Regions from separate parts of the Paenibacillus sp. FSL H7-689 genome, predicted to be linked through region 2. Evidence: predicted binding sites of a transcription regulator. Region 2 holds the regulator's gene; the other holds the start of a gene.
What was found. Region 2 encodes Rex, which represses fermentation and respiration genes when NADH is low (regulators of the CRP and FNR family bind a similar motif). Its sites were predicted from a motif close to TTGTGAAATATTTCACAA; they were not measured.
Positions count from the first base shown of each region.

Region 1: C170_RS20675 (L-lactate dehydrogenase) is a predicted target of Rex. The motif match lies at 8,227-8,244, and genes of this name have one in related genera.

Region 1 is NZ_ASPU01000028.1:230,068-239,531, reverse strand. Features, by position in the region: gene C170_RS20720 (C39 family peptidase) at 60-653, opposite strand; gene C170_RS20715 (class I SAM-dependent methyltransferase) at 829-1,575, opposite strand; gene C170_RS20710 (hypothetical protein) at 1,911-2,411, opposite strand; gene C170_RS20705 (NUDIX hydrolase) at 2,504-2,929, opposite strand; partial or broken gene C170_RS20700 (phosphotransferase) at 2,987-3,766, opposite strand; gene C170_RS20695 (peptidase G2 autoproteolytic cleavage domain-containing protein) at 4,119-5,756, opposite strand; gene C170_RS20685 (hypothetical protein) at 6,347-6,556, opposite strand; gene C170_RS20680 (WD40/YVTN/BNR-like repeat-containing protein) at 6,705-7,982, opposite strand; gene C170_RS20675 (L-lactate dehydrogenase) at 8,319-9,248, shown strand.
Region 2 is NZ_ASPU01000011.1:39,213-48,676, reverse strand. Features, by position in the region: gene C170_RS06670 (tetratricopeptide repeat protein) at 1-72, shown strand, start outside; gene dinG (ATP-dependent DNA helicase DinG) at 214-3,075, shown strand; gene C170_RS06660 (redox-sensing transcriptional repressor Rex) at 3,294-3,947, shown strand; gene C170_RS06655 (amidohydrolase) at 3,934-5,241, shown strand; gene C170_RS06650 (cell wall elongation regulator TseB-like domain-containing protein) at 5,281-5,811, shown strand; gene C170_RS06645 (hypothetical protein) at 6,113-6,640, shown strand; gene C170_RS06640 (AAA family ATPase) at 6,633-8,135, shown strand; gene C170_RS06635 (3-hydroxyacyl-CoA dehydrogenase family protein) at 8,269-9,141, shown strand; gene C170_RS06630 (acetate/propionate family kinase) at 9,138-9,464, shown strand, end outside.

The sequences.
Region 1 (9,464 bases), on a different contig from region 2:
GAATAAAGCAGATTAGTTCGTTTAAAGAAATATATCTTGTCCCTTGAAAGAGAGCCGTCTTAAATCTGCATCGGGTGTACGACGATATAGGAGTTTTGAGAAAAAGGTAACCACGACCTCCATAACATGTTGAGTTCACTTATGCTGACTTTTCGATTGTAATATTCTTCATCACAATTAATCTTGTGGTCTAACGATTCTGCCAAGTAAAAATGCGTTTCATCATAACCAACGACGGGAACAAAATGCAAATAACGTTGTTTGGGATGTACTCTAATAAATAAAATAACAGGCACACCCTGGCTGATCTGTTTCTTTAACGTATTCACATTACCACGTAAGTACATTGCCTGATATCCTAGCTTCCTGAAAAAAACAACGACCGCTTTGGGATATACCGTACCATCCAGTAATTTGCGAGGATAGGTTTCATAAAGCTTTGTTCCGTTGGACTCCAAACCGAAATGTCTCAAGACAAACGCACTGGAAAATGCAGCGCATTCGTAGTTTTTCTGCATATCCAAACGATTTGAAGATTGAATGTAATATGTGCTTGGCACATTGACTGTGTACATGCGATCTTTCTTAGGAAAACTGAAATAAAGGGAGATCACCCAGAGAATAATCAACCAAAATAATACATTGAGAAACAATTCGTGACCTCCTTCGTCTCATCAAGATGTCTTTTAGATGTTCATTCCTCGCACCAGTTCTTTAAAACCCATTCTTTAATTTTAGTTAAAATAAAATTTGATCTATTACGTTCTCCATTGATCTGCTTTCAACCCATAAATAAACATAGCCCACTCTCCGATTCATTTCATTTAATCACCGTTTTCTTGCTTTAATCACAAAGGATACAGGTAACATCTTTGCTCTTTTAAGGAGACTATCGCTATTATTATGTAATTGCATGATATCCTCATCGGATTCTTCTATCATTTGTTCAATGACAAATCCCGCTTTCGCTAACGCATTGACATAGGTTGATAGTTGACGATCAGCCAAGGTTAATTCACCCTGACAAAAGTCAGGAGATATCGCATACCACGATTCATCAGAATACGGCTTATTGAAGACAAATCTATCATTTTCTTCAACGACACATCTATGAATTGGATGAGACCAACTGAAAATAAAAATACCATCTTTCTTTAAATAAGAAGCGATTCGGCTGAAAGTACCTTCAAGATCGGTTGTCCAACCTATGGCATAAATCGAATACACAGCGTCAAAATAATTAGTAGGAATCCCACATTCCTCTTCCATGGGTGAACATATCAATGTTGCAGGAATTCCGTATGTCCTCAAGTGTTGTTGTGTCTTTTCTATCTGTTTCTGGGATATATCCATACCCCACAGTTCACCTGCTTTGCGGTCTCCATGATACTGCAAGGATTGACCATTTCCACAGCCCACCTCTAACATCTTTAAACCTGAGACATCACCAAAAAGTTGGTGTTTTTCTTCCGAGATAAATGCTCCATAATATGGAAGCACGATTGCTCTCAAAAAGTCATTCCCTTTTGTATCCCAATAAAAGCTGTTTGTTTCATAAACACTGTGCTTGTTCATCTGATAGCCTCCTTTATACACTACATTCAGAACATTACTTGTTACCTTCGTTGAAATATGTAATCTCATTGCCATGAAGTAAGCTTTTAAAGCCGTTCTTGTAGTAAGGCATAAGCTCATCTGCCTGTGTTATATCCAACCATGCAATCTCTGGTCTTGATATCTCTTCTCTCCCTCCGACGATTTCCGCTCTGAATGTGATAAAAATGGCATGTTCTTTGATTTCTTCAAATTTACACTCGTTTATACTTCATCGACTCGTTTCATTGATTGAACTTCCTTTCCGGAATTGACCTTCAAATCTTTTTCGTTCATCATGACTACTTAGAACCTGCCTAACTTATCAATTTTTTGTTATTTTCTATTGTTTGTTCTTCTATATATTTTTTAATAATCATTTCTCCTTCAGTTGAATTCAAAAATTCTCTTATCTCATTCCCTTTTGATTTTTCCAGCGAAGTAGATTCTTCTCTTTCAGTCTTAAATCCAAGTAACATTATTGCTATTCCTAGGCTAATTAAAGTGAAAAAATCACTATACGTATTCACCTCTTTAACAGAGATAGCGACCTTTATATTAGGCAAAACTATAATAGCCATCACTGCACATCCAAGAAACAATGGGCGAAAACTAGATAAAACTTTGCTTAGTTTCAAACCCTTACTTGCCATTATTCTTTTAATCACAAATTCCATTAAGTCATATAGGATAAGAAAAAATGCTGCTATCGATATGTATAACAACCACTTACCAGTCACATTAATATAAGGAGTTAGTCTTAAGATTGATAAAATAATGAAGCTAACTCCGGCCACCTTAGTAAAGGTTACGTTCAATGTAATTCCCCCTATTGTAGTTTTGGTCAATTAACAAACACTTGTACATTTTCCCAAAACAATTAGATAACACCACGCTTTTCCGGAAACTTTTAAATATTATTTTCATCACTGAATTCAATGCAAAAAGGTTGCATCTCAGGTTCTAAACAATACTCTATTCTTTCTCTGAAGTTTTTCCATTCGACTTTTAAAATGGCTTCATCGATCGGAAAGAAACCAGACTCTAAACTCTCCGATGATGTGATTAATTCTCCTCCTATTGGTCTTGCTAGAAATAATGTGTTACATATTGAATTTTCGATATTCTGAAATATTCCACAGAATTTGATGATTTCAATGTCGATTCCAGACTCCTCTTTCGTTTCTCTGATCGCAGCTTGACTTAGGGATTCTCCTTCTTCTACTTGACCGCCTGGCATTTCCCATCCTCTTCGTGGTCCTCTAATAAGTAATAATTCATTTTGTTCGTTTATCACGATTGCAGCGGCAGATAAGATATGTTTTGGAGGGCTCATTTATTCGACTCCTTCTAGAGAGATTAATATACGTTTGAAGAACAATTTATAGCCAGACTAAAAGAAGTTATATATCCCATCTTCAAAATAATTATATTCTTCATCCGTTATTCTTAACTTTCCATACCCTTTATAAAATATTTCTCTATCTCTTTCATTATCAAACGCGTTCTGTTTCGGTCTAATGGCTAATGCTACATCATATCTTGGATCGCCATAAGCTGCTCCTGCCCAGTCAATAACTCCAACAATCTTGCAATCATTAACTAGCACATTATCAATAGTAAAATCTCCATGAATGAAAGTGTTCTCTATTGGTTTTGGTCTTCCTTATTTCAACTGTTGAAGTAGTTCTTCTGATCCGTCTACAGCAAAGTGAGTTAGATTATATTCTGCTTTGTTAAGCATTGTATCTAACCAAGGAGTGTTATTGTTCAATAACTCAACAGGACAAGAGCATTCATGTATTTTCTTTAAACAAAGCCCAAAGTTAAAAATCGCTTTTTCTTTACTTTGGAGGTCAGGCATCTTAGAGAGAAATTCTCTTAAACTTATTCCATCAATATAATCCATCAGAAGCCATCTCGATGTGTCCTCAGTATGGAATGAATACACCTTTGGAACAGGGAGTCCCGTATGGTAAAGGTATTGGAGCACCTTATATTCATCGGATAACCATTCATTATAAAGATCGTTTTCTGTTTTCTTGATGATGTACTTCTGGTCGAATGTATCCAGAATAGCCACAGTAGAAGTATGACCTTGCTTAGGAAAAGTGATTTTCTGGACTTCCCCTATATGTTCTTTTATTTCAATTGGGAGATTCTGAATATTCATGGTTTCATCCTTTCTACTATCTCATGCCCTTTCTCTTTCAGATAAAGTCAATTAAAAAAATCCACATTTTGAGACATTTACCTTAATTGTTTCTATAATAACCCATGCTGCAATATTTGCGAAGTGAATTTAAAGCGTATACATTTCTCTCCAAATCAAAAAGAACCCTCCCGCAGGAGCGTTCTCCGTGAATGATTAGCCTAAGCATACATTAAATCCATCTTACTATAATTTTCGCTCACATACGTTTGTAGTTATACAAGCTGATTTAGCGTGACGATCCCAGAATACAAAAAAGCCCAACTTTTGAAAGATTGGACCTATAGCTATTTAAAATCGTTTCAAGCTCCGTTTATTTGACAAGGACTTTAATCTGATTGGCTCCTGTTCTTGCTAATACTCGGAACCCTTCTGCAGCAGCAGTTGCAATTCCTTCATCATTAGGTCGGCAGTAACCATCCACTTGACAGGTTCCATCATCCCTCACAAGGAGCTTCCCCATCATTCCTATGGCTACCCATTCCATTCGATCTATGCGGGAGACGTACTCGCGTGAATGGTCATAAGAGGCGCTAATAACAGCACTGTTGATTGTATAAGCTGGTACTATAACCTCTCCCCGCTCATCCTTCTGCTCCGGAACTACTCTGTCTTCGTATTGGATCTTGCCCCATTCGTCTGTTTCATATTTGCCCATCCAATTTAGGTGGCTGGCTCCCCCTATAAATGATGGTCTCGCACTGACAATACCTGCAACATAGTCATCTGTGTTTGTTGCTTTCCTAACTTTTTCACCAACCGTTGTTACGAAATATCCCGGTTCAATCGGCTGCCCATCTATCGTCTCAAACATTTCGGCATAATCGGCAGCAGGCGACATAACGGTTCCATCAATATATAGATTGCCGGTTGAGCCTTGGAGTACAGCGGCTAATCCATAACCAGGACCTGTACCATTGGCTAAATGCCATGAACCAGGATATAACGTTTGGCCATATCTACCCATTATATGGGAGTTAACATGATCGGAAAGAACGTTAGTAAAATTCCCTTCAGCATGTGAATAATTTGCATTAGCCTGAGTAAAGGCGCCTTCTGAGCTTGAAGCTGTAGCAGTTGATCTCGTTTCCTGACCTCTTGCATGGGAATAAACACCGCTAGCTAGTGTTCCTTCGCCCTCTGCATGAGATACTATACCGGAAGCAGTAGTATAATAACCTTCAGCATGTGAAAAATCACCGGAAGCTTTTGTATAAACTCCTTCGGCATGGGAGTACGTTGCTGAAGCCACACTACCTAAACCTTCAGCGTGTGAACCAGTGTTGGAAGCTATTGTACCGGTTCCTTCGGCATGAGATGCTAAACCGGATGCTGTAGCATAAAATGCTCCTTCCGCATGAGCATATAACCCACTTGCCGTTGTTTGAAATCCCTCTGCATGAGAAGCATCTCCACTGGCTACTGTAAACTGTCCTTCGGCATGTGCGCCTGCCCCAGATGCCGTTGTATTCGTACCTTCAGCATGAGATGCATCACCGACAGCCGCCGCCCCTACTCCTTCAGCGTGAGAAGCATTTCCACTGGCGTCTGAATCAGCACCCTCCGCATGGGCTCCGTACCCAGATGCAACGGTTCGGGCTCCTTCTGCATGGGCAGCGTGGCCCGAAGAGACGGAAAGGTACCCTTCGGCGTGAGCCTCATAACCGGATGCTGTCGTATAAGCCCCTTCTGCATGGGCCGCATCAATCGTAGCCAGTGTCATATACCCTTCGGCGTGAGATGCGGCTCCGGAAGCGCTTGTGTGGCTTCCTTCCGCATGGGCTGAATCCATGCTGGCATTACTTTGATATCCTTCCGCATGGGCTGCTGATGCACTGGCTGTAGTCTGATATCCTTCCGCATGAGAAGCAAACCCGCTTGCGGTGGTTGTATTCCCTTCTGCCTCTGAACAAAGACCGGAAGCGTTTTGATTACAGTCTGAATCTGCCATCTACCATTCCCCCTATTAGTCTTGCTACTCTCTAATCTATTACAATAAAAAAGGCATGGTCACGGCATCTATCTTCTTTCCGCTTTGATCCTCGTAAATGATTTCAACTAACCAACCTAAATATTTCACTAGCATGTTCACCCCTCCAATGAGAACGCTTGTTTGTATTATATATTTGCTTCCTCCTTCCAGATTACCAAGCCTTTTTTAGCACTCATTCTCCCGTTTCAGTTTCTGTACATAGCGTTCTTGATCCAAGTATTCTTTACGTCGACCTCGCTGATCCATCAGTCCAAACTCACCTTGTTCCCGATATTTTCGCATCCAGCGCTTCATTCGTCCTGGGTAATGAATCCCCAGATGTTCATTAATCTTTCGATAAGTCTACCCCTCAACCGTAAGCAGACGAATAGTCTCATTTTTTATCTTCTCTGAATACGTTTTAAACTTTTGTCCCTTAATCGCCATAAAAAATACACCCCCTAGAATTTCATCGGCTAAACCCAAGGGGTTTTCCAATGTCTATTCTAAGGGGTGCACTTCAGAGGCAAAACGTTGATATATCAGCCTTCTTTGATCAGTTTTGATAACTAAGCATACATTAGATCCATATACCCGCGAGTTACATCTCCACCTTCGGCTGGTTCGGGCTGGTCTGCCTGTGCGTGTTCTGCCATGCAAGCCTTCACTGCTTCCTCTGTTGTACAACGATTGGCATCGTCACATGTGTAACATAATTGAAGCATATATCTGGTTAATTCATCCGCCTGCGTGATTTGAGTTTGACCGTTGGTTCTCATCTTCATCACTCCTTCTCTTGTTGAGTTAAATATATCACCTTCTAGTGGATTTATTTGTGATTTATTTCACAAACTAAGCAAAAAAAGAAAAGGAACCCGTAGGCTCCTCTCCTTTCTCCTATCTATTCACATCGATAACACTCTACGTTTAAAGTACTTTCCAATGTACACCGCCATCTACCGTTTGCAATAACAACGATCTTTTGGCATCTGTATTTTCAACCAATATCCAGCCAAGCTTGGGGGTAACCATCTGCATCTTCACAATCTCCGGATAGTCTTCGAGAATTTTCTCCAGTACACTGCTTGCAGGAAGAGCGCTCCACGTTTTGCCCGCATCCTTGGTGTGGTAGGTTATGCCCTTTTGCATCGCCCAACCTTCCGATGCGTTCAGAAATACTGGTGAAAGGTTACGATTCGGACCCGTTTGTTTGTTTAAAGTGAAATTGGACAGCTTCCAGCTCTTTCCTCCATCGGTGGTAAAGAATCCATTAAATGTCGTGCTCTCGCCTTGAGAACAGGACATTGACATCCAGGCTGATTGCGCTTCACGTCCAAAAAATTCTGGTGAACTAACACTGAAATTACCACACCCGTTGAATTTGTTTCGATCAAAGAAGGATGGTCCAGTATTCCAGTTCTCTCCGCCGTCTGATGTTACATACAACTTCGGTGTGCCGAACTCCAGCGCTGTTAAGAAACCGTGTTTTGGATCCGAGAAAGTCATGCCCGTGGTGTATCCACGTTTGGAAATCTCTTCTGCTTCCTGTTTGCCATCTTCATCACTGGAAGACATCCGATTCCAGGTAATTCCACCGTCCTCGGTAAAGTAAAGTTTCTTGTCCTGTTTACCAATAGCGGTATCGACCGTGGTGAGAATCCAGCCTTTCTCAGGAGATACAAATGAGATCGCAGTCACTTTATCCGTCTTGGACAGAGAAGACAGGCTCCAAGTTACGCCCCCATTGTTGGTGCGAAGCACCATGGTATCTGTTCCACCCATACCTTCACGAACAATCCAACCGTGCGCACGATCTACAAAATAAATGCTTTGTCCATATTTAGGGTTAGCCGGAAATTGTACATTTTCCGAAGGTGAAATATTGGTCCAGGTCTTTCCCTGATCCTGAGTGTAGTACAGGCGCAGCGCATTCCGCGTCACCCCCCACGCCAATCCTCCGTTGTCATTGAGCAACTGAAAATCGGTCAAACGGGTCTGTATCTGGTACTTGGCCATGTCTGCAGATTCTGTACTATTCACAGGGGGAACGACAGTTAATGTCTGCCCTGTATTCCCGGTGTCCTCCTGCTGCTGCGGAGGTTCTGCTACCGGAGGTTGATCTGAGTCGGTGCATGCAGCCAATACAGCTGCTATACCTATAGACAGTAATGCTGTCTGCGCGATTTTAATCCATTGCGAACGCAAGTGGGTTCCACCTCTCTCATCCAATATACAGGCGCGCATGTCTGTCCTATGGCGTTTTATTTACGATTCATCAGAATCCACTGCTCCTATTCTACCACAAACCTTATGTAAAAGGCTCATTGCCCACTCATGGTCGGCCGCTCCCTTTTTCCAGCTCATACTCTGGGCTATAGGTCGCACATTTATTACCATTAATTTCATCCTAAACTGTTTTTCGACGGAATAATTGGTAAAAAGACATGAAATGTGAACTATTTTATAGACAACACTCGCTTTATATTCTCTAATCCCTTAATATGGATGGGAGTATAACCCAAAAAGGAGAGGATATTGAACATGACAAATAGTGCAGCTCTGAAACCAAGTCGTGTCGTGATTGTAGGCATGGGTGCGGTGGGAACAACAACGGGATACACGCTAATGTTGAGACAGCGTTCGTCCGAGTTGGTATTTGTGGATGTGAATCATGATAAAGCAACCGGCGAAATGCTGGATATGAACCACGGTCTTCCATTTACGGGAGGCGTGAAAGTATGGGCTGGCGATTATTCCGACTGCAAAGATGCAGATATCATTATTATTACAGCGGGTGCTTCCCAGAAACCGGGCGAAACCCGGATTGATCTGCTGAAGAAAAATGCAAGCATTTTCAAAGATATTATTGAGCGTATTACTGAAGTGAATTCTCATGGTATTTTACTGATTGCAACCAATCCTGTAGATATTTTGTCCTATACTTCATGGAAACAAAGTGGATGGCCTGCCTCCCGTGTCATCGGTTCAGGTACATTGCTCGATAGCGCACGTTTCCGTTACCTGATTGGTAAGAATAAAGGGATCGACCCGCGTAGTATTCACGCACACATTATTGGTGAGCATGGAGATTCCGAAGTACCGGTATGGAGCCTGGCTAACGTTGCAGGAACAGATCTGGAATTGGATGAAGAAACACAACAGGATATCTTCGACCGTACCAAAAATGCAGCGTATGAGATTATTAATGCCAAAGGAGCGACTTCCTATGCAATCGCCCTTGCTCTGGACCGCATTGTAGCTGCAATTCTCGGCAACGAAGGCTCCGTTCTGAACGTATCCACGTACCTTGAAGATTACAATGGTGTATCGGATGTTTATCTGGGTGTTCCATGTGTTGTCGATCGCAACGGTGTGCGCGAAATTCTGCCTCTTCCGTTGAATGAAACCGAAAAAGTGGCTTTCCAGGCTTCTGCTAACAAATTAAAAGAACAGATCGCTGGACTCGAGTAATTCAATCCCGCAATCATTCATATCGTGAACGATTCAGCACGTTAAAAGTTGTATATTAAGATATCTGTCTTAGCCAAAAAGGCCATTTGTTTCTTCTAAAGAGAAGAGGCGAATGGTTCTTTTGTTTGATTTCTATTATAGGCCTATTTTAGATTTCAGATATTAGTTTACATAATATTAATTATGTTTAAATATCCACCATCCAAATCAATAACC
Region 2 (9,464 bases):
TACAACATGGAAGCTTGCAGGTTGAACAGGGGAAAATTGCAATATGCTAATCAGCTGACGACCCTTCATTAAGCGGGAATTCGGCGACAAAAAACGGTGTTCCCTCCTTTGGCATAGCGGCGGGGACACCGCTTTTTTGTCAGTTAATTTTCAAATCCCCTTTTTTTTGCTATGCTGTAACATAGACTGGAATGGAAGGGACCGTACATTGCAATGAAATTTGCCGTATTGGATTTCGAAACAACCGGCACGCAGTCCGACGGTGAGATTATACAGGCCGGACTTGCCATCATAGATCATGACTACAGCATAACTCAAATATATAGTTCTTATGTGAACCCTGGTGTACCGATTCCCCCGTTTATTTCGGGGTTGACGGGTATTACCGATGCAGATGTGGCGGACGCTCCTTCACTCGAAGAGATGATGATGGAGATGGTTCCGCTACTTAATGATGTGGTGCTTGTTGGACACAACGTCGCTTTTGATTTTCACTTTTTGCAGAATGCTCTTGACCGTTGCGGTTATTTGCCGTTCACTGGCCGCATTCTGGACACGATTGATTTTCTGAAGATCACATTCCCATCACTGGGTTCTTATCAACTCGGTTATGTGTCTTCCGAATTTGGATTTCAACATGATCGCCCTCACCAGGCAGACAGTGATGCACTGGCGACAGCCTATGTGCTGCTCAAGTGCCTGGATGAGTTAAAGGAATTACCGCTCATAACGATTCAGCGCCTCAGTGACCTGTTTGCACCAGAAGACAGTGACTTGGGCTGGTTCTTGGACGGAATGCGCAGTGAGAAGGAAGCAGAGCCGATTCAGGATCTGGACGGACATACCTATTATCGTCAGCTTGCTCTTAATGTAAGTGATTGGACCGATATTGGTGCACCACGCGATGAGCGGGAGGCTAACCCCCTTGATGGTGTAAGCTTCGAACAGTTTATGGACCAGGTTCGGGAGAACCTGAAGGATACGCTGGATCATTACGAAGAGCGTGAAGCGCAGACTCAGATGTTCAGCAGTGTAAGGCAAGCCCTGGATGAAGAGAAACATCTCTTGATCGAAGCAGGAACAGGCACCGGTAAATCTCTGGGTTATCTCTTGCCTGCTATTTACGAAAGTGTGAAGCAGGAACAGAAAGTTATGGTCAGCACGCATACGATCAATCTGCAGGAGCAATTGAGAGAGCGGGACATTCCGATGCTGACTCAAGTGGTTCCGTTCCCGTTTAAGGCTGCTGTATTCAAAGGACGTGGACATTACCTGTGCCTGCGCAAATTTGAACACAAAATCAATAAACGTGAATTCGCTACACCCAAAGAGGATTATTTCACAGCTGCTCAGATGATTGTCTGGCTCACGCAGACCGAAACCGGAGATGATGAGGAACTTAACCTTAGCGGACGCGGAGGGGACTTCTGGGAGACGGTACAGAGCGAATCCGAGTCCTGTCTGGGAAGATCATGTCCATGGTTCCGCAAATGTTTCTACCATCGTGCCAAACATGAGGCCGGGTTGTCTGATATTGTAATCACCAATCACTCCAAATTATTTACGGATGTGAAAGCCGCGCATCAGCTGCTGCCAGCCTATGAGAGTCTTGTGATCGATGAGGCACATCATCTGGAGGATGTTGCTGGTAAACATCTTGGAATGCATATGAAATATTTCACGTTGGTTCATACACTGACCCGCCTGTTTAAAGACAGTCGTAATGGTCAGCTGCCTATGCTTCGTTCCCAGTTATCCGGGCATGAAAATTCGGTGCAATGGGGCTCCATGGTGGATCAGATGTTCCCGCTGGCTGTTGAGGTCAAGGAACTGTGGGATCGTATGAGCGATGCCTTGTTCGGTTTGTTGCCTGAACGAAGTGATGCTTCACCGGGAGAGACGGGGCAATTTTCACTGCGTCTGAAAGCTTCTCAGAAACCTGCAAAATGGCAGGAGTTGCAGGATCTGGAGAACCAGATCTATGTGACTCTGGGCGATTTGGTTCGCAAAGGGGACAAATTGCTGCTTGAGGTGAAAGAGGATCAGGATGATTATCAATCGGATAGTCTGATCACGGACATTACAGGATTGCTGAAAGATCTGACCACATTGAAGGAGAATCTACGTTTCTTCATGCGTATGGATGATGCCAAAACGGTGTACTGGATGGAAGCCAGCGGTCAGTTCCGAAGTAAATCTCTTCAGCTGTATGCTGTACCTGTAGATGTCAGTGCACAACTTAAGGATTTATTTTTTGATAAAAAGAAAAGTGTTGTACTTACATCGGCTACGCTTTCGGTAGATAAGTCATTCCAGTTCATGATTGAACAACTTGGCTTGCAGGAAGCTTCCGAGAATAATCGGTTGTTAACTTCGATGCTGCCATCACCTTTCAACTATCGCGATCAGGCACTTCTGGTGATTCCGCGTGATTTCCCGAGTGTGAAGGGCAGTGTGGGTGATGCGCACTTTGTTAATATGCTGGTGCGATCACTCGCAGAGACGGCAATTGCCACGCGTGGACGCATGATGGTTCTGTTTACTTCATACAAGATGTTGCGACAGGTCTATGATCCGCTGAAGGAGGCACTGTCTGGTAACGACATCTCGTTGCTTGGGCAAGGCGTGGACAGTGGAAGCCGCTCCAAGCTGACTCGCAGGTTCCAAGATGCCAAAGCTACGGTACTTCTGGGTACAAGCAGCTTCTGGGAGGGTGTAGATATCCCGGGAGAGGCGCTAACCTGTCTCGCTATTGTGCGACTGCCTTTCCAGCCACCGAATCATCCGTTGGTGGAAGCCAAGAGTGAGCTGCTTCAGGAACAGAAGAAAAATCCGTTCATGAAACTGTCCGTGCCGCAAGCGGTCATTCGTTTCAAGCAGGGATTTGGCCGATTGGTGCGTACAGCGAAGGACAGAGGAATTGTCATTGTTTATGATACACGGGTGATTGAAGCGTACTATGGTAAATTCTTTTTATATTCTTTACCTGGTCCCAAAATGGAACACATGCTCACGGAGCAGATGGTTCCACGAATTACCGAGTGGTTGGAAAAACCTGCTAATGAACAAAAATAATGGTTGTTTTGTTCGTTATATCATTGCATGACACTATCGTTTGGCGTTAAACTTTATTAGATATTTCCGTATCCGATTAAAGCAGTTGCACGTAAGAACTTATAACCTAAATTACAAGGAGCATTCTGTATAAAATGTCACGTTTATCTTTGAGTTTATACAGGATGCTCATCTTTTCATCTATTATTTTATCGTGGCCTTGGTAAGGGGGAGCAAGAATGAAATCGGATAAAATTTCGGAAGCGGTGGTACGCCGTCTGCCTGTATACTTGCGTTATTTGAACGAGTTGCATCAGCGTGAGGTGGCTACTGTTTCTTCTCAAGAGCTTGGACAGAGGCTGGATCTGAATCCGGCCCAAATTCGTAAAGACCTGGCTTACTTCGGTGATTTTGGTCGTAAAGGGATCGGGTATGATGTATCTTATTTGATTGAGAAAATTCGTCACATTCTCAAAATCGATCAGCAAATTAATGTAGCTCTGGTAGGCGCGGGTAATCTCGGTCAAGCCTTGTCCAACTACAACGCATATCTAAAAGACAACATGAAGATTGTTGCTGTATTTGATGCATATGGACCGAAGATTGGTAGCCAAATCAACAGTTTGACGGTAAAACCAATGAATGAATTGACGGAAGCGGTTAAAACGGAAAACATCCGTATCGGTATTATCACGGTTCCGGATACGGAAGCCCAAAATGTTGCGGATCAGCTTATTGAATCAGGAATTGAAGCGATCCTTAATTTTGCACCAACAATTCTAAAAACACCGCCGCATATCCGCATTCACCATGCTGACTTTACAACGGATCTGCTTAGTTTGGCCTATTACTTGGAGACTGGAAAGGACGACGAGGAAGATGACAACAAATAGATGGGTAATTCACAACGGCAAATTTGCCGTTAATGAAGGCGGCACAGCATGGAACGTGGTTCAAGGATACATGGTTGTCCAGGATGACAAGATTGTGCATATTGGTGAGACATTGCCGGATGGAGACAAAAATTGTACCAAAGTGGATGGAAAAGGACTGTTCTTCCTGCCGGGTCTGATCAATACGCATGGTCATGCAGCAATGTCGTTGCTCAGAGGGCACGGAGACGATCTTGCGTTGCAAGTATGGTTGCAGGAAAAAATGTGGCCGATGGAAGCGAAAATGACTTCAGAAGATGTATATTGGGGAACTTCCCTGTCGGTGCTTGAAATGTTGAAAGGCGGAACTACAGCTTTCCTGGACATGTACGATCACATGGATCAAGTTGCCAAAGTTGTGGAGCAATCAGGCGTTAGAGCAGCACTGGCACGTGGTGTAATCGGGCTGTGCTCGGAAGAAGAGCAACTGCGGAAGCTGGAGGAGTCGGCAGCGTTTGCACGTGAGTGGAATGGACAGGCAGATGGTCGCATTACAACCGTAATCTCGCCACATGCACCATATACATGCCCTCCTGACTACATAGAGAAGCTTGTGCAGGTTGCGAACGACCTGAACCTTCCTCTCCATACACATATGTCTGAAACGCTTCGTGAAGTGGAGCAGAACGTGGCTGATTATGGACTGCGTCCTGTGGCACATCTGGAGAAACTGGGCTTTTTCTCCCGTCCATCCCTGGTTGCACATGCGGTGCATCTGAATGACGAAGAGATTGAAATTTTGGCCCGTCATGATGTGGCTGTATCCCATAACCCGGGAAGTAACCTGAAACTCGCTTCCGGTGTTGCTCGGGTTCCTGCGTTACTGAAAGCAGGAGTTACCGTGTCACTCGGAACAGACGGACCGGCAAGCAACAACAACCTGGATATGTTCGAGGAAATGAGACTGGCTGCATTGATCCACAAAGGTGTATCTGGTGACCCGACGGCAGTGCCAGCAGGCGAAGCGTTACTCCTCGGAACGTCATACGGTGCCAAATCCATCTTCTTGAACAATACCGGAGCACTCCAGGTTGGCATGAAGGCTGATTTTATCGCTTTGGACATTGAACAGGCACATTTCTATCCACATACAGACCTGATCTCGCATACCATCTACTCGGCTTCTGCCAAAGATGTAGAGCACGTATGGGTGGATGGAAAACAAGTGGTGAAACACGGCGAATGTCTGACGCTGGATGAAGAGCGCATTTTGCGTGAGTCTCAATTGGCATTTGATGGTCTGCTTGCTCGTTAATTGCAGGACAGAGCATCATAGGGAAAGGAAGTTCGGCTTTTGAAGAAAAAAAAGAAGTGGATATGGATTTCGCTGCTTGCACTGGTTCTGATTCTGTTTGGACTTCAGCGTTATTACGTCTATGTCACACAGGACCAACGTAAGGAAGAAGCGCTCGCCATACAAGCAGCACAGAAGCAACTGGGCATTACATCCTATGATGAATTGCGCAAGTACATCTGGGGAGACAAAGAAGGCTCTGACAACATCTACTGGACACTGATCGGTAAAAATAAGGATAACCAAGATGTTATGGTCTGGGTTAAATTCGATGCAAACAATCAACCGGCTAAGGGTGCAAACGCTGTACACAGTGAGCTGCTGCAGAATGGCATGTCCGAAGCGCAGATCCGCAATCGCTTCAGTTCTGAAGTTCCTGCCGGCGAGATTAAGCGAATCATGCCCGGAGTTGTGAATGGAATATATGTGTGGCAAGTGTATTATAAAGACGGTACGCATAACCACTATCGCTTTTATCGTTTTAGCAACGGAGAACAGGTGGACCTGGTCTACACACTCCCGAACAGCTAGAACAAATAGAGTGACATAACTAGAGAATTAGAGAAATGAAAGAACCGGCAGACGGATATCCGACTGAACCGGTTCTTTGTGTTGTCTGTAAACATATTTGATTTAAATAGTTAAAATTAATAATTTATTCATATTTTCGCCTTCGAAAATGTATATACGATGTGATATACTCAGATATGTACTCAAAGTTACATTCAAAAACAAATAATCCTGTCGAAATTCTCGCAGGAGTCAATGTGCACATATTCGTATATACCAATAAGCCAGTAGGTTAGGCCAAAATCTGGGAGGGGTAATTAACTTGAAGCTAAAAGTATTGCCTATTGCTTTAACTGCCGTCATTTCAGCCGTTGTGTTGTTTGGAGGTTGGTTTGTATATCGTCAGGTGGCCGTGCAGAATCCGATTGAAAAGATGGTTACCCAGTACGATGGAGTCAATGACGTTCAATTAACTATTAACCGCAATGACGTACAATTGAAACTGGATCTGCAACCTGATGTTGATTTGGGCAGACTGGTACAATATATTCACAAAGAAGGACAGACGTTAATTGGAACACGTTCACTAAAGTTGGATGTTGTGGATCATTCCAGTGAAGCACTGGAAAGTTGGTGGGGGGATGCGATGTTTACCGTAGCTCAGGCGATGGAGAACAAGCAATACACCGAGATTACACCAACGTTGTCAAAGATGGCGACGAATGGAATTAAGGTAAATACAGCGATGGATGACAACAACGTATATGTCAGTCTCAGAGACGGAGATGCCAGCAAGTTTATTATTCTGCCGCGTGTGCCCGGTCAGATAGGAGTGTGGCCTAATGCCTAAGTGGACAAAAGAAGTTGCCATCGGATTTTTTCCCGTATTGATTATTTTTCTTGCTTTTACTGGTGTTAATATTGTTCCGATTCTGATTGCAGCGGTGTTTGTCGGAGCTTTGCTGTTCATGATGCAAATGCGTGGCGGAATTACAGTAGGCGCTGCACAGGAACGTAAACGGAAGAAAAAAGGACCTTCCAAGCTTACTTTTGAAGAAATTGGCGGACAGGACAGTGCCAAGCAGGAATTGCGTGAAGCGCTTGACTTTCTCATCAAACATGAAGAAATTCGGAAGTTCGGGATTCGTCCGTTAAAAGGGATCTTGCTGACGGGCCCTCCAGGGACAGGGAAAACGTTGATGGCCAAGGCTGCTGCCCATTACACCGATTCTGTTTTTGTAGCAGCATCGGGTAGTGAGTTCGTGGAAATGTATGTTGGTGTGGGTGCCAGCAGAATTCGGGATTTGTTCAAGGACGCAAGAACCCGTGCCACCAAGGAAAATAAGGAAAACGCTATTATCTTTATCGATGAAATTGATGTCATTGGGGGTAAACGTGAAGGTGGTCAACAGCGTGAATATGATCAGACCTTGAATCAACTCCTGACGGAAATGGATGGAATCTATTCTTCTGATACGCCAAGAATCCTTGTTATCGCTGCAACAAACCGCAAAGAGATGCTGGATAGCGCCCTGACGCGACCGGGACGTTTTGACCGCCACATTCAAGTGGACTTGCCTGACAAAAAGGGCAGAAAGCATATTTTGGAACTGCATGCGGTGAATAAACCTCTGATGAAGGAAGTTAATCTGGAGAAAACAGCTGAAGAATCGTATGGTTTCTCCGGTGCACAGCTCGAAAGTGTGATGAACGAAGCAGCAATATACGCCATGCGGGACGGGCTGTTGAACATCGAACAGCGGCACTTGTCCCTGGCTATTGATAAAGTCATGATGGGTGAGAAGACAGACCGTGAGTCCAGTGTGGAAGAGAAGAAAAGGGTCGCCATTCATGAATTGGGACATGCCATTATGGCAGAACTTGTTCGTCCAGGCAGTGTTAGTCAGGTGGCACTTAGTCCGCGTGGTCAGGCGCTGGGATATGTACGTCATAACCCGCAACAGGAACAGTTCCTCTATACGAAGCGCTTCCTGGAAGAGCAGATTATGATTGCACTCGGAGGAGCAGCTGCGGAGGAAATGTACTACGGTGGTCGTTCCACAGGGTCACGCAATGACTTTGATCAGGCAACCAATGTGGTACAGACCATGATGGCTTCGGGGTTGACTTCACTTGGGATTGTGAACATGGATATGGTCACAACCGAGGAACTTATGCGAGAGAATAAATTAATTCTGCAAGAACTGATGGAACAGACAAAGCGGTTGCTTGAAGAACAACGGACAATTTTCGACAATTCACTCGACATCTTGATTCGTGAGGAAGTTTTGTCTGGCGAACAATTTCGTTGTCAATTTCGTGACAGTGCCCTTCTACCAGCATAATTTATTTATGCTGGTTATTTTTTTTTACATTTCACTCGTGCTAAGATATTATTATATGTTGGGTCGAAATTTGTAATTTTCGGCGAACAGGGTACAATAGAGAAATAGAGAACCGAAAGGATGGAGCAGAACCATGTTTTTCAAAAAAATAGGAGTTGTCGGCGGCGGTACGATGGGGCAAGGTATTTCCCAGATGCTCGCAGCCAAAGGACTTGATGTGCTTCTCGTGGAGCATACAACACAAAAGCTGGATCATGCATATGACATGATCGAAACCAATCTGGATAAACAACTGGAGAAATGGGCGATTACAAAAGCGGAGAAGAAGTTGATTCTTTCCCGCATTACCAAGGTAGCTCATTTAGCTGAACTTGGAACTTGCGACATGGTCATTGAGACGATTTCAGAGGATCTGGATGCGAAAAAAGCAGTATTCAGCCAACTGGACCAAGTTTGTCCAAGCAATGTCATTCTGGCAAGTAATACATCCACGCTGAGTTTGACCGAGCTTGCAAGCTCGACCAAATACCCAGAGCGTGTTATTGGTATGCACTTTATTCACCCGGTATCCCGGGTTGATCTTGTAGAGATTATTCGTGGACTGAAAACTTCGGATACAACTTTCGAAGAGACCAGACGTTTTGTTGAAGAAGTAGCGGACAAAAAAGGAGTCATGATCTATGAATCACCTGGATTCGTAACTTCCCGCTTGATCTGCCTGCTGATTAACGAAGCGTTGCATGTATTGCAAGAAGGTGTTGCATCTGCTGAAGATATCGATGATGCAATGCGTATCGGATATAACTTCCAGCATGGACCACTCGAAATGGCTGACCGTTTCGGATTGGATTCTGTTGAAGCTGCACTCGAAAGAATGTTCCGTGAATTCGGAGAATTGAAATATCGTCCTTCTACAGTCCTGAAGAAAATGGTGCGTGCAGGACACCTGGGTGCCAAAACAGGCGAAGGATTCTTCAAGTACGACAAGGATGGTGACCGACTGTGAAAGTACTCGTAATTAATGCGGGGAGTTCCTCGCTCAAATATCAACTGTATAATATGACTGACGAATCTGTACTGGCTAAAGGTTTGGTAGAACGGATCGGAATGGATTCCTCCATTCTGACACATAAACCCACAGGCCGTGAGGATGTTACAGAAGTTAGTGAAATTCTGGAGCATACAACAGCGATCCGTAAAGTCATTGATATTTTGACTCACAAAGAAAATGGTGTACTGGATTCTGTAAGTGAAATTCAAGCTGTTGGACATCGTGTTGTTCACGGTGGTGAAGCATTTAAAGAATCTGCATTGGTAGATGATGCTGCC